2 regions of the Streptomyces sp. Qhu-G9 genome follow, and region 1 is predicted to be linked to the other one. Evidence: riboswitches for the same ligand, from Rfam matches in the RefSeq annotation. Region 1 holds a riboswitch; the other holds the start of a gene.

Region 1 (6,324 bases):
CCGATGCCTACCGGAACTGGGACCGCATCACCCATCCGAAGGCCTGGGTCCACAAAGCCGCCTCACGCGCGCTCGTGCGCAAAGTCGCCTCCGTCGAAGAACCCGTCGGCGACGTAGCCGAACCCACCTCCCTGGTGCCCCGCCCCGACGCCATCGCGGAATGGGAGGCCCAGCACGACGCGCTACCCCTGCTACGCAGTCTGCCGATGAAGCAGAGCCAGGTCATGGCCTGGACGCTGGCAGGCTTCACCCCCACCGACATCGCCGACCACCTCGGCCTGCCGGCCGAGAACGTACGCGCCAACCTGAAACTAGCCCGCCGCGCCGCAGCCGCCTACCTCAAGGCACGGGAGGGGGACCAGTGACCCGCCACTTCGGACCCAACGACCACGATCAGGCCGCGCATCACTGGCTCAACCAGCATCAGCACGCCTTGCCCTACGCCCTCGACGACCTCCTCGACACCGAGGCAGGCCTGCGCGAAATCCTCCTCCACTCCCACCACGACGCTGCCACAGACAACCTCGACACCGTCCTCGACACCGAAGCCGGCCTTGCCGCCATCCTCCCCGCCCCTCCAACCCCACCGGCTGACACCCACGACACGCCGCCCCACCACACCGACACAATGGAACTCCTCCGCGCGCTCAGCCCCGCAGACCGCATGACCCTGCGCAACAACCCCGACGTCAAAACTGCCAGCCAAGCCCGCACCCGCGACCTCGACCGCGTCGACCACCGCGACCTCGCCCGCGACCTCGCCCGCGACCTCGCCGACGCCCTCGACCTCGACCTCGACCGAGCACGCGCCCTCGCCCGCGACCACGACCTCGACCACGCCCTCGACCGAGCAAGCGCCCTCGACCTCGCCCTCGACCGCGCCCTCGCCCTCGACTCCGCCCGCGACCGCGCCCGCGCCCGCGACCGCGCCCGCGTTCTCGACCTCGCCCTCGCCGGCGCCCTCGACCGAGCACGCGCCCGCGACCTCGCCCTCGTCCTCGTCCTCGACCGAGCACGCGCCCGCGTCCGCGACCTCGACCGCATCCTCGCCCGCGCCCTCGTCCGCGCCCGCGCCCTCGACCTCGACCGCATGCGCGCCCGCGTCCGCGGCGCCCTCGACCTCATCGTCGAAATTCGTACCGCCGAGGTGGGCCGGGCCATCGGCCTAGCACTCCGCCGGGAACCCCTCGCGCTCGACAAGGATTCGCTGCACGCACTCCTGGACGATTTCACCGCCACAGACCTGAGCAACGCCGACCTGACCGGCATTGACCTCAGCGGTGTCCACTGGTCCGAACACACCACGCAGTGGCCGCCAGCCATCAACGTCGAAGACCTCAAGACCCGCTCGGACGAAACCCCGCCCGGCAGCGGTACCTGGATCGTCCGGTCCGGCACCGCGACCATCCGCGACCTAGCCGAACGCTGAGATTGGAAGCTGGCCACGAAGAGGATGTGACAGCGCTTCTACCGGACCGACTGCCGGAACGCGTCGATCGCGGTGCGCACCTGGTGGGCCTGGTCCCACTCCGCGCCGTACTCGCCGGTGGGCGTACGCCAGGACCGCACCAGGCTCTCCGCGGTGTCCGCTACCGCCTCCGGAGCCGCGAAGACGCGTTGGAGCGGGACCAGAGGACGGCGCGGGAGGGTGCCGTCGCGGATGAGGCGGACCGTGGCGTAGGACCAGCCGGTGTCCTCATCCCAGTGGAACTGGACGCCTCCTGGACCGGCGGTGCGGCTGACGTCCCAGCTCAGCTCCATGGACATGATGTCGCCGTGCGCGCGGCCGGCCCGGTCGATGCAGACCGCGCCGGGCGGGATCCCGCGGCCGGTGAGCGCCTCGTCGACGGCTTGGAGGTAAGGCCAGTGCGGCAAGCTTTGAGCGCAGCCTGGCCAGCCGGGCGGATCGAGCAGCATCCCTCTCACCTCCACCTGCGGGTCGGATGCCGGGTCATGAGACGCGCAGGAACGTGGCGGCCGGGCCGATCACGCCGGGCCCGAACTTCGCGCGGATCCGATCGCTGACCTTCTCAGCGATCAGCCGGTCCTCGCGCGCCTGGTCCAGGCTGATCTGCTGGGCAACCTGGTCGGCGTCGACCAGGTCCTCGCCCTTGAGGACCAGTCCGGTCAAGCGGCCTCGCTGCAGGCCCGCAGCGTCGACGATGCGATACGCCAGGGTGCGCAGGTCGTCGTCGTGCGCCGAGGCCTCCGGCAGGCGACGCGTCTTCTCCCACGAGGCCCCGCCGGCGAACCGCAGTACCAGGGTCAGGCCGCGGGCCACCTGGCCGCGCTGGCGCAGCCGGTGGGCGAGCTGCACGACCAGGTCGAGCAGGGCCGCGCGGACCAGCGCGCCGTCCAGGGTGTGTTGGGCGAGGGTGTGGCGCACGGTCAGGGTGGCGGGCAGGGCGCGCGGGGCGACGGGGCGGGGGTCGATGCCGCGGGCCCGGTCGGCGGCCATCCGTCCGGCGCGGCCGCCGAGCAGGCGCTGCACGGTGGCCGGCGGGACCGCGGCGAGCAGGCCCACGCAGTGCACTCCGAACTCCCGCAGCGCTGCCGCGTGCTTCGGGCCGATGCCGTGCAGGGCTTCGACGGGCAGCGGACCGAGCCAGTCGACGACGTGGTCGGGGTCGATGGCGAGGACGCCGCCGGGGGTGTCGATCTGGCCGGAGGCGGTGGCCGCGACTGTGATCGTTTGCCCGATCCCCACGCGCAAGTCGACACCCAGCCGAGAGAGGGTCCGTATCCGCAGCACCTCTCCCAGCCGCCGGGCATCGGTGCCGTGGTAGCGCAGGGCGCCCTTGAGCTCCACCAGGGCTGCGGACGGTGGCAGCGCCTGAACGACCGGGGAAAACTCCGCGAGCAGTTCCAGGACCTGCCGGAAGACGTCCTCCGGCAGACGGTCGGGGCAGCGCACATGCATCACACTCGACACCCGCTGATCTCCCGACACCGCTTCCGCCGCCATGGCACCCACCTCCACTACACTCACCTTATAGAACTAGTATTCGAACACGCGAGGGATGCAGCCCTCTCAGTCGAAGATCCCCGGGACGGACCATGCTGGACGACCTGCCCCCTGACCTGGGTCGACTCTTCGCGTTGAGGACCTGGCATGCCATGTGGCTGCAGCGCATCGACGACAAGATCGCTGCCCTCCAGCAGCGGGAAGCCGAGCGGGAACGCGGACGGCAGGTCCGGCCTGCGGAGCCGGAGTGGTTCGTCGAACTCGGCATCGGTGACGGACGGCCGCCCACCGAGGTCCACGTGGGCGGCTGCTACGCCGCGGGCAAACGACGGCGTCCCGTCGGCCGGGACGAAGCACGCCGGCTCCTCGCCTCAGGAGTACGGGCCTGCAGCCATTGCCAGCCCGACACCGCCCTGGACATCCTCGACTTACCCACCCGACCGGCCCTCTCCGCTGCGGCGCACTGACCGGCCCCCTCCGGTCACGTTCGCTGCCCTGCCCCTCCCCCAGAACAGGCTGTCCCTGATGACCAGTAGTGCTTTCCCGCCGCCGATCAGCGAGCCGGACCCGTCCACTTTCACCTGTTCCAGCAGCATGGTCGGGCCCTGTTCCGGCTGCCAGCGCAGCACGCACAAGTACGGCAACGGTGGCCTGCCCCTGTGCCACTGGTGCATGGCCACCGCCCGGGAGGGCTGGGGTACCGGCATCCGCTTCAACAACACCCGCACACAGAACTGACCCGCGCAACTGACCTCGAAGTGCGCAAGCGCCCGACCACGGTGGTCGGGTCTGTGGTCGGCGTTAGCCAAACCGGTGGCCGGGGCACCACCACCGGGCCGTCGGTTGTCAACGGGCACGCCGACCGGGGACGGGCGCGGCCTGCAGGAACACCCGAGCCCGCGCCAGGAAAATGCGGCGTCTGCTGTTCAGCTGGGCCCGCACCCTACGGTAGTCGTCCCAGGTTGCTTCGCTGTCGTCGGAGAGCATCTCGGTGAGCCGATCACAGTGGAGGCCAAGTGCCAAAGCCATAGCTACGGCGCCCCCTTCCATGCTGTCCGGTCCCATCAGCTCCACACGCTCCACCGCCGACTCAAGGCCTGCTTGGGCGGTATCGAGATGGTCGACGACGTTGTTGTAGCGGATTGTTTCGGGATCCCCGTCCTCAGCCGGAGGGAGCTGAGCCCAGGACTCCCAGGCTCTGACCATCGTGTCGATCTGGGACACAGCCTGGTCCCACGCCTTGAGGAAGTCGGCGTACGCCTCCAGGCGCTGGCCTCGCAGCCACTGCTCAGTAGGTGTTTTTCAACTTCCCGCTCCTGATCAGCGGAAGAGTGCCACTAGAGTGGTGCGTGGGCCGTGACTGGCGCTGAGGTGGAGCACCACCGGGGAGCGGTCTGACGAATCGGTCGATGCCGTGCGCCTGGGCGAGTGGTCAGCGACGCCTGGAGGCGACCATGTCCCAGACACAGACAGCCCGGCTCATGGACGGCGTTGGCCTTGCCCGGCGCATCGTTGAGGAGACGTCAAGCAAGGCGACAGAGCTTGTGCGACGTGTCGGCGTGACGCCTTGCCTCGCAACGGTGCTGGTAGGTGAGGATCCGGCTTCGGTGACGTACGTCCGGATGAAGCGGGCCCGTTGCGCGAAGGCGGGCATCGAGTCCCGACTTGTCAGCCTGCCGGCCACCACTACAACCGCTGAGCTGGTGGAGACCATCCAGTCCCTCTCGCAGGACGCCGGAGTGCACGGCATCTTGCTTCAGCACCCCGTAGGCCCTCACATCGATGAGCGGGCGGCATTCGAGGCCATCGCGCCGGAGAAGGACGTCGACGGGGTCACGATGAGCTCCTTCGGGGCGATGAGCTTCGGACTGCCTGGATTCGCATCGTGCACCCCGGGCGGGATCATGCGGCTCTTGGACGAGTATGAGGTCGATCTTGCAGGTCAGCACGCCGTTGTCGTGGGTCGCAGTGCGATCCTCGGCAAGCCCGTCGGAATGCTCTTGCTCGCCCGGGACGCCACTGTCACCTACTGCCACTCCCGTACGACCGATCTGGCCGCGATCGTGCACGAAGCGGACGTTGTTGTGGCGGCCGTGGGAAGGCCTCGGCTTATTCGCGGCGAAGACGTCAAACCAGGGGCCGTCGTGATCGATGCCGGATACAACCCCGGCAACGTCGGCGACGTCGACTTCGACACTGCCCGCACTCGTGCCCGCTTGATCACACCGGTCCCCGGCGGGGTCGGACCCATGACCATCGCAGTCCTGCTGGCGCAGACGGTCGACGCGGCATCCATCCAGCTTGGGCTGGCCGGCCGATGAGGAGGTCACCCTTGATCTTGGCGTGGCCGACGAGCGGCTAGCCTGCTGACCTGACCTTTTTGGTCCAGTTGGTGCGGGGCTTCTTGCGGGTGAGCCGCCGGGTCATCGTGGTGATGAGTGCCCAGTTCAGGTGTGCTTCGGAGTGCTGAGGCAGCCGTTCGTAGTCGCGTGCGTTGCGGCGGGCGTTCATGCACCAGCCGATCGTGCGCTCGACTTTCCAACGGCGGGGCAAGACGACGAAGCCCTTGGTGCCCTTGGGCCGGGAGACGATGCGCAGGGTGAGCCAGAGGCGGTCGCGGGCCCAGTCGACGAGGTCGCCGGCGTAGCCGCGGTCGGCCCAGACCTGGGTGATCTGCGGCTGGGTGAGACGCAGGCGCCAGAACACGTCGCGGGCGGCGTCGCGGTCCTGGATGTCGGCGGGCGTCACCGTGATCATCACAGGCAGGCCGAGCGTGTCCACCGTGATATGTCGCTTGCGGCCGTTGATTTTCTTCGCGGCGTCGTAGCCGCGGCTGTTCCGGCCGACGGTGGAGGCGCCCTTGACCGACTGGGAGTCCACGATCAGCGTCACCGGGTAGGGGCAGCGGCCCTTGCCGGTACGGATCCGGCGCCGGAGCTGGTCACGGATGTAGGTGACGACGCCGGCCCGGTTCCACCTCCAGAAAAACCCATAGACCGTCTCCCACGGTGGGAAATCCGCAGGCAGAGCCCGCCACTTCGCGCCGTTGTCGACGATGTAGCGGATGCCGTCGACGATCTCGCGCCGTGGCCACTTCTCCGGGTGTCCGCCGGTCTTGGTCTGGCAGGCCGGGACCGGCAGCAAGGGTTCCAGGAGGGCCCACTCGGCGGCGGAGGTGTCGGACGGGTAGCGGCGGCGACGCGAGGCAGCGGGCATGGCGAGGCTCGGCAGACGAGGTGAGTGGCGGTAGCCGGGGCTATTTGGCGAGCTGGGCGAGGGTGGCGCGGACGCCGGTGAGCTGGGCGGTGGCGAGCTGAGCCCATTCGTCGTCGGGGTAGCGGGCCAGGTGCGGATCGAGC
Region 2 (6,324 bases), on a different replicon from region 1:
GGCCGCCAGCAGCTGGGCGGCGGCGAGCCTGGTGTTGGCGCGCAGGTCCGCGGGGTCCTGCGGAAGGGTGATCGCGTGCAGGTCGACGACCATGTAGAACGCGTCGTGGGACTCCTGCAGGGCCACCCACTGGCGGACGGCGCCGAGGTAGTTGCCGAGGTGGAACGAGCCCGCGGTGGGCTGGATTCCAGAGAGCACGCGGGGACGGTCTGAAGCCATGCTCACCATTCTCTCAGGTGTCAGGGGTCGTTCCGGAACTGGTCGGAAACAGAAGTGACACGGGTGGGAACCGATCCGCCTCCGGCGGTGTAACAAGACTGTGAGGACGCGGGAGGGGGGCCGCATCGTCGATGAGGCCGCGGTGATCGCACGCGTGCGCGCCGGAGAGCCGGAGGCGTATGCGGAGCTGGTGCGTGCCCATACGGGTCTCGCGCTCAGGGCGGCCGCGGCGCTGGGGGCGGGTGCGGACGCGGAGGACGTGGTGCAGCAGGCCTTCTTCAAGGCCTACTGCTCCTTGGGGCGTTTTCGGGACGGCGCGGCTTTCAGGCCATGGCTGCTCTCGATCGTCGCCAATGAGACGAGGAACACAGTGCGGACGGCGGTGCGCCAGCGGACGCTGGCCGGCCGCGAGGCCGCGCTCGTCGAGGCGGAGCCGCGGATACCGGAATCGGCCGATCCGGCAGTCGCGGCCCTGGAGGTCGAGCGCAGGTCGGCCCTGCTCGCCGCCCTGGAGAGGCTGAGCGAGGAGCACCGTCTGGTCGTCACCTACCGCTATCTCCTGGAGATGGACGAGCCGGAGACGGCCCAGGCCCTGGGCTGGCCCAGGGGGACGGTGAAATCCCGGCTCAACCGCGCGCTGCGGAAGCTGGGCAGACTGCTGCCGGATTTCGAGTCGGCGGAGCACGCGGACCGGCCGGAAGGGCCGGAGGATCCGGGCGCGCCGGGAGCGCCGGGGAGCCCGAAAGAGCTGCGCGGACTGAGAAGGCCGGGGAGTCGGAGGACGCGCGATCCACGGAGAGGAGGTGACGAGCATGAGTGACGCACACGGACCGCACGAACCGGACCAGGGGCGGGGCACGCGGTCCTCCGGTGGTGGAGGCGACCGCGGTCGGACCGGTCGTGAGCGGGGAGACGGACCGGGCCGTGAGCGGAGCTCGCGGTTGCCCGAGGAGCTGCGGGCGCTCGGGCGTTCGCTGGACAGGCCCGGGGCGGCCGGCGGCGAGTCGATGGTCGAGCAGGTCCTGGAGCGGATACTCGCCGAGCGGGTGCCGGTCCCGGTGGCCGAGCCGCCCGGACTCGCGGAGCGGCTGAGGGCGGTGCGCCGCTGGACACGGGCGCGCGGGCGCGCGCTCACCACGGGCCTGTGCGCCCTGCTGGCGGTCCTCCTGCTCACGCCTCCGGTGCGGGCGGCGGTCGTCGACTGGTTCGACTTCGGCGGGGTCGAGGTGCGGTACGACCCGTCGGCGACCCCTTCGCACGGCGCCGAGGTGCCCGGCTGCGGCGGACCCGCCCTCACGCTGGAGGAGGCCGGCCGGCGAGCGGGCTTCGCACCCCTCGTACCCCCTGGCCTGGGGACACCGGAGGCGGTGACGGTGACCCGCGAGCCGAAGGAACGGTTCCTGATCAGTCTGTGCTGGCGCGAGCGGGGGCGGACGGTCCGGCTGGACGAGTTCCCGGCGATGCTCAGTCCCGGCTTCACCAAGCTCGTGGAGGAACAGCCGGAGTACGTGCCGCTGGGCACCGACGCGGACCTCGTCGAGCGGACCGCGCTGTGGTTCCCCGCCCCTCACCTCCTGCGCCTCTGGCTGGTGGACAGGGACGGCGAGTTCACCCGCACCGAGCGGACAGCGGGACCCACCCTGTTGTGGACGCACGGCGGCGACATGACGCTCAGGCTGGAGGGCGTGGAATCGAAGTCCCTGGCGGTGGGCATCGCGAAGTCACTGGGCGCGTCCGCCTCCTGACGGACGCGCCGCGGACCCTCCGGCTCCGGGGTGGGATCCGGTGCGGGCCTGCCGGTCGGGCGGTGGGGGTGCTTCGGCCGGTGGCAGTGCCTCGGGCTGTTGAAGGGCTTCCCTGCTAGCGAGGGCGGCCGCACCTCTGTCCGACGGTTCTCGGCTGCTTTGACGGCCGGAATACTTCGTCGGCGCCGGTTGGGAACCCCGGCGGGTCGAGCGGTGTACCAGAAGTGACACGCAGGTGCGGGCGGCCTCATCGGGGGCCGGTTGGGGGTGGGCTGGATGCGAAGTGTCCGAGCACTGGTGAAGGGGGGCCGGGGATGGGCGACGGTCTCGGGATGGGTACTGGGATTCGGCTTGGTGGTGTCGAGCGCCACGACCGCCACGGCCGGCGGCCCGACGAGTGTGCTGGTGGTCTCGCCGGAGAGCGGGCTGAGCACGGCGCTCTACACCACGAGTGAGGAGTACAGGGAGTTGGAGCGGCTCCTCGGCCAGCCGGGCAGGGGCACCAGTGAAGAGCCGCCGGGCCTGGGCGTGGGCAGCAGTCAGCAGATCAATGTCACCTGGATGCTCCACGACGTGTCGCCGTGGCGGGTCGACCGCGTCTATCCGGACACGCGTGGCGGCAAGAAGGTCTGGATACACACAGCGGCCAACGTCCATAAGTCGATGAACGGCTACTGGCACACGGCAGAGCAACCAGCCGCGATCCGCGCGCTGCTGAAGAAGATCGGCGTGCTGGGCAAACCGTCCGGGAAGGGCGTCGGGGACGCCTATCCGGCTCCCTGGGCATCGGAGGACGCCTCGGCGGCACCTGCCCCCGCGTCCACGGAGCAGTCCCGCACAGCCGTCGCCGCGACGGCGGACGACACCGACTGGTGGTGGGCGATACCGGGGTTGGTGACGGGAGCTGTGCTTGGCCTGGGGCTGCGGCCGTTCGTCGGACGATGGCCGGGCGTGCGGCGGCTGAGCCAGTGGAGGGAGCGGGAGACGGGGCCCCGCCAGGAGCTGAGAGATGTCTGACGGGGCCGGGCTGCGGCCTCAGCCGAGGTCGATCTCCGGGTAGAGCGGGAAGCCGGTGAGGAGATCGGTGGCACGGTGGGAGATCTCGTCCGCGATCTTCGGGTCCAGGACGTGCTGGGCCTTGGAGGGGGCGCCCTTCGCCGTGGTGCCCGCTTCCGTGGTGGCGAGGACTCGGTCGATCAGGCCGGCGATCTCGTCCATCTCGGTGGCGCCGAGGCCCCGGGTGGTCAGCGCGGGCGTGCCGATGCGGATGCCCGAGGTGTACCAGGCGCCGTTGGGGTCGGCGGGGATGGCGTTGCGGTTGGTGACGATGCCCGACTCGAGCAGGGCGGACTCGGCCTGACGACCGGTGAGGCCGTAGGAGGAGGCGACGTCGATGAGGTTGAGGTGGTTGTCGGTGCCGCCGGTGATCAGCTTGGCGCCGCGCCGCATCAGGCCCTCGGCGAGAGCGCGGGCGTTGTCGACGACGGCCTGGGCGTACTCGCGGAACTCGGGGCGGCGGGCCTCGGCGAGCGCGACGGCCTTGGCTGCCATGACGTGCGGAAGGGGGCCGCCGAGGACCATCGGGCAGCCGCGGTCGACCTGGTCGGCGAGCGAGGAGTCACACAGGACCATGCCGCCGCGCGGGCCACGCAGCGACTTGTGGGTGGTCGTGGTGACGATCTGGGCGTGCGGGACCGGGTCGAAGTCACCGGTGAGGACCTTGCCGGCGACGAGACCGGCGAAGTGGGCCATGTCGACCATGAGTGTGGCGCCGACCTCGTCGGCGATCTCCCGCATGATCCGGAAGTTCACGAGACGGGGGTAGGCGGAGTAGCCGGCGACGATGATCAGTGGCTTGAACTCGCGGGCGGAGGCGCGCAGGGCCTCGTAGTCGATGAGGCCGGTCGCGGGGTCGGTGCCGTAGGAGCGCTGGTCGAACATCTTGCCGGAGATGTTCGGGCGGAAGCCGTGGGTGAGGTGGCCGCCGGCGTCCAGGGACATGCCGAGCATGCGCTGGTTGCCGAAGGCGCGGCGCAGTTCGGCCCAGTCGGCCTCGGAGAGGTCGTTGACGTTGCGGACGCCGGCGTTCTGGAGGGCGGGAGCCTCGACACGCTGGGCGAGTACGGCCCAGAAGGCGACGAGGTTGGCGTCGATGCCGGAGTGCGGCTGGGCGTAGGCGTGCTCGGCGCCGAAGAGCTCGCGGGCGTGCTCGGCGGCGAGGGCCTCGACGGTGTCGACGTTGCGGCAGCCGGCGTAGAAGCGGCGGCCGACGGTGCCTTCGGCGTACTTGTCGCTGAACCAGTTGCCCATCGCCAGCAGGGTGGCCGGGGAGGCGTAGTTCTCGGAGGCGATCAGCTTGAGCATCTCGCGCTGGTCGGCGACTTCCTGCCCGATGGCGTCGGCGACCCGGGGCTCGACGGCGCGGATCACTTCGAGGGCGCTGCGGAAGGCGGTGGATTCGGTGGAAAGGGGCTCGGGCATGACGGCCTCCGGACGTGGCGTTCGGCGTTCACGGTTCGGCCCAGGCGCACGGCACACAGTTGCTGGGCCGCTCCCCGATGGTCGGTCCCATCCCAGCGCGCCAGTCACGGCCCGTGGATCAGCGTACCGGGCACACCCGGGAGACAGGTTCGGCCGTCCATCATGCGAGCGACGACAGATGAAGACAGATAGGGCGTGTGAGGCCCTCGACGACCTCCTGCGAACCGCCGGGCCTCCGGGCCTGCCGGCCACCGGACCTCCGGGCTTCCGGCCGCCGGACCGCCGGGCCTCTAGGCCTCCCGGTCTCCGGGCCTGAAGAGCGAGTGACCCGGTCGGGCGGGAGGCTGCCCTGAACTTGCACCCCCTACAGTCGCTTTGTGCTCTTTGGAATGGTGTGCGCGCTCGGTGCGTCGGTGTGCTTCGGGGCGGCGACGGTGTTGCAGGCGATGGCCGCGCGGGCTGCCGCGCCGGTCACGGAGTCCTCCGGCCCGTCCGGTGTGGACGCCGCCCTCTTCCTGCGGGCCGTGCGCGAGTGGCGGTATCTCGCCGGGCTCGCGCTCGACGGGGTCGGGTTCCTGCTGCAGATCGCGGCCCTGCGCTCGCTGCCGATCTACACCGTGGGGGCGGCCCTCGCCGCGAGTCTCGCGGTGACGGCGGTGGTGGCGGCGTGGCTCCTCGACGTAAGGCTGAGCGGGGTCGAGTGGGCGGCGGTCGCGGTGGTGTGCGCGGGGCTCGCGATGCTGGGGCTCGCTTCTGGTGAGGAAGGGGAGAAGGCCGGCTCGTCGGCACTCAAGTACGCGATGCTCGGCACCGCCTTCGCCGTGCTGCTCGTCGGGGCGCTGGCCGGGCGGCTGTCCGGGCGGGGGCGGGCGCTCGCGCTCGGGCTGGGCGCCGGGTTCGGGTTCGGCGTGGTCGAGGTGTCGGTCCGGCTGATCGACGACCTCGACCCCTCGGCGCTCCTCACCAACCCGGCGACGTACGCGCTCCTGCTGGGCGGAGGCTCCGCGTTCCTCCTCCTCACCTCGGCGCTCCAGCGCGGCTCGGTGACGACGGCCACGGCGGGGCTGGTCATCGGCGAGACCATCGGGCCCGCTGTCGTGGGAGTCGTCTGGCTCGGCGACCGTACGCGCGAAGGCCTGGCGTGGCCGGCCGTACTCGGTTTCGCCGTCGCGGTCGCCGGTGCGCTGGCACTGGCACGCTTCGGGGAGGCTCCGGCCGAGAAGTCAGGACCGGAGACGGGGCCGGGGTCGGGGTCGGGGTCGGGGTCGGGGTCGGGGTCGGGGTCGGATCCGGTCACGCGGTAGTGGCGGAGCAGCAGCCTGGTCCGACCGTGCACAGGCTCGCCAGTCATCAGGCCCGTAGCCCCCTCGGTCCTTGGCTCCATCAGCCCCGTCGGCCCCTCGTTCCATCAGCCCCGTCGGCCCCTCGTTCCATCAGCCCCGTCGGCCCCTCGCTCCATCAGTCGCGCCTGCCCACTGGCCGTGCCGATGCCAGCGGCACCCATGTGCACCGACCCGCACCCCGCCCCGTCACGGCAGAGCCCCGCACAGTGCCTCCAGGGCTCCTGGCCAGCTGCTGTCCGAGGGGGTGCCGTAGCCGACGACCAGGGCGTCCAGTGGTGGGGGCGTGGCCGCGGGGTGGCGGTAGCTGGTGAGGCCGTGGACGGCCAGGCCGTGCCAGGCGGCCGCGCGGACCACCGACCGCTCGGTGCCGGGCGGGAGCCGGAGCACCGCGTGAAATCCGGCCGCGATGCCGGTGGCCGTGACCGACGGAGCGCGGGCCGCCAGGGCCGCGACGAGCTGGTCGCGGCGACGGCGGTAGCGGAGGCGGGAGGCCCGTACATGACGGTCGTACGCGCCCGACGTGATGAACTCCGCGA

Evidence for each region. A riboswitch is a leader RNA that binds a small molecule or an ion and turns the genes downstream of it on or off. The one in region 1 is predicted to bind ZMP and ZTP.
Region 2: it holds a riboswitch for ZMP and ZTP, as region 1 does, so the genes downstream of both, O1Q96_RS39970 (glycine hydroxymethyltransferase) here and O1Q96_RS00910 (bifunctional 5,10-methylenetetrahydrofolate dehydrogenase/5,10-methenyltetrahydrofolate cyclohydrolase) in region 1, are expected to answer to the same signal.

The regions. Positions count from the first base shown of each region.
Region 1 is NZ_CP114282.1:197,384-203,707, forward strand. It holds gene O1Q96_RS00875 (RNA polymerase sigma factor) at 1-365, shown strand, start outside; gene O1Q96_RS00880 (hypothetical protein) at 362-1,429, shown strand; gene O1Q96_RS00885 (DUF6292 family protein) at 1,468-1,875, opposite strand; gene O1Q96_RS00890 (DNA polymerase Y family protein) at 1,952-2,965, opposite strand; gene O1Q96_RS00895 (DUF6233 domain-containing protein) at 3,058-3,432, shown strand; gene O1Q96_RS00900 (hypothetical protein) at 3,491-3,703, shown strand; gene O1Q96_RS00905 (hypothetical protein) at 3,812-4,189, opposite strand; ZMP/ZTP riboswitch at 4,312-4,398, shown strand; gene O1Q96_RS00910 (bifunctional 5,10-methylenetetrahydrofolate dehydrogenase/5,10-methenyltetrahydrofolate cyclohydrolase) at 4,420-5,286, shown strand; gene O1Q96_RS00915 (IS5 family transposase) at 5,324-6,181, opposite strand; gene O1Q96_RS00920 (hypothetical protein) at 6,222-6,324, opposite strand, start outside.
Region 2 is NZ_CP114283.1:8,602,181-8,608,504, forward strand. It holds gene trpS (tryptophan--tRNA ligase) at 1-219, opposite strand, end outside; gene O1Q96_RS39955 (RNA polymerase sigma factor) at 320-1,039, shown strand; gene O1Q96_RS39960 (hypothetical protein) at 1,032-1,964, shown strand; gene O1Q96_RS39965 (hypothetical protein) at 2,241-2,981, shown strand; gene O1Q96_RS39970 (glycine hydroxymethyltransferase) at 3,000-4,445, opposite strand; ZMP/ZTP riboswitch at 4,477-4,563, opposite strand; gene O1Q96_RS39975 (DMT family protein) at 4,835-5,749, shown strand; gene pdxR (MocR-like pyridoxine biosynthesis transcription factor PdxR) at 5,975-6,324, opposite strand, start outside.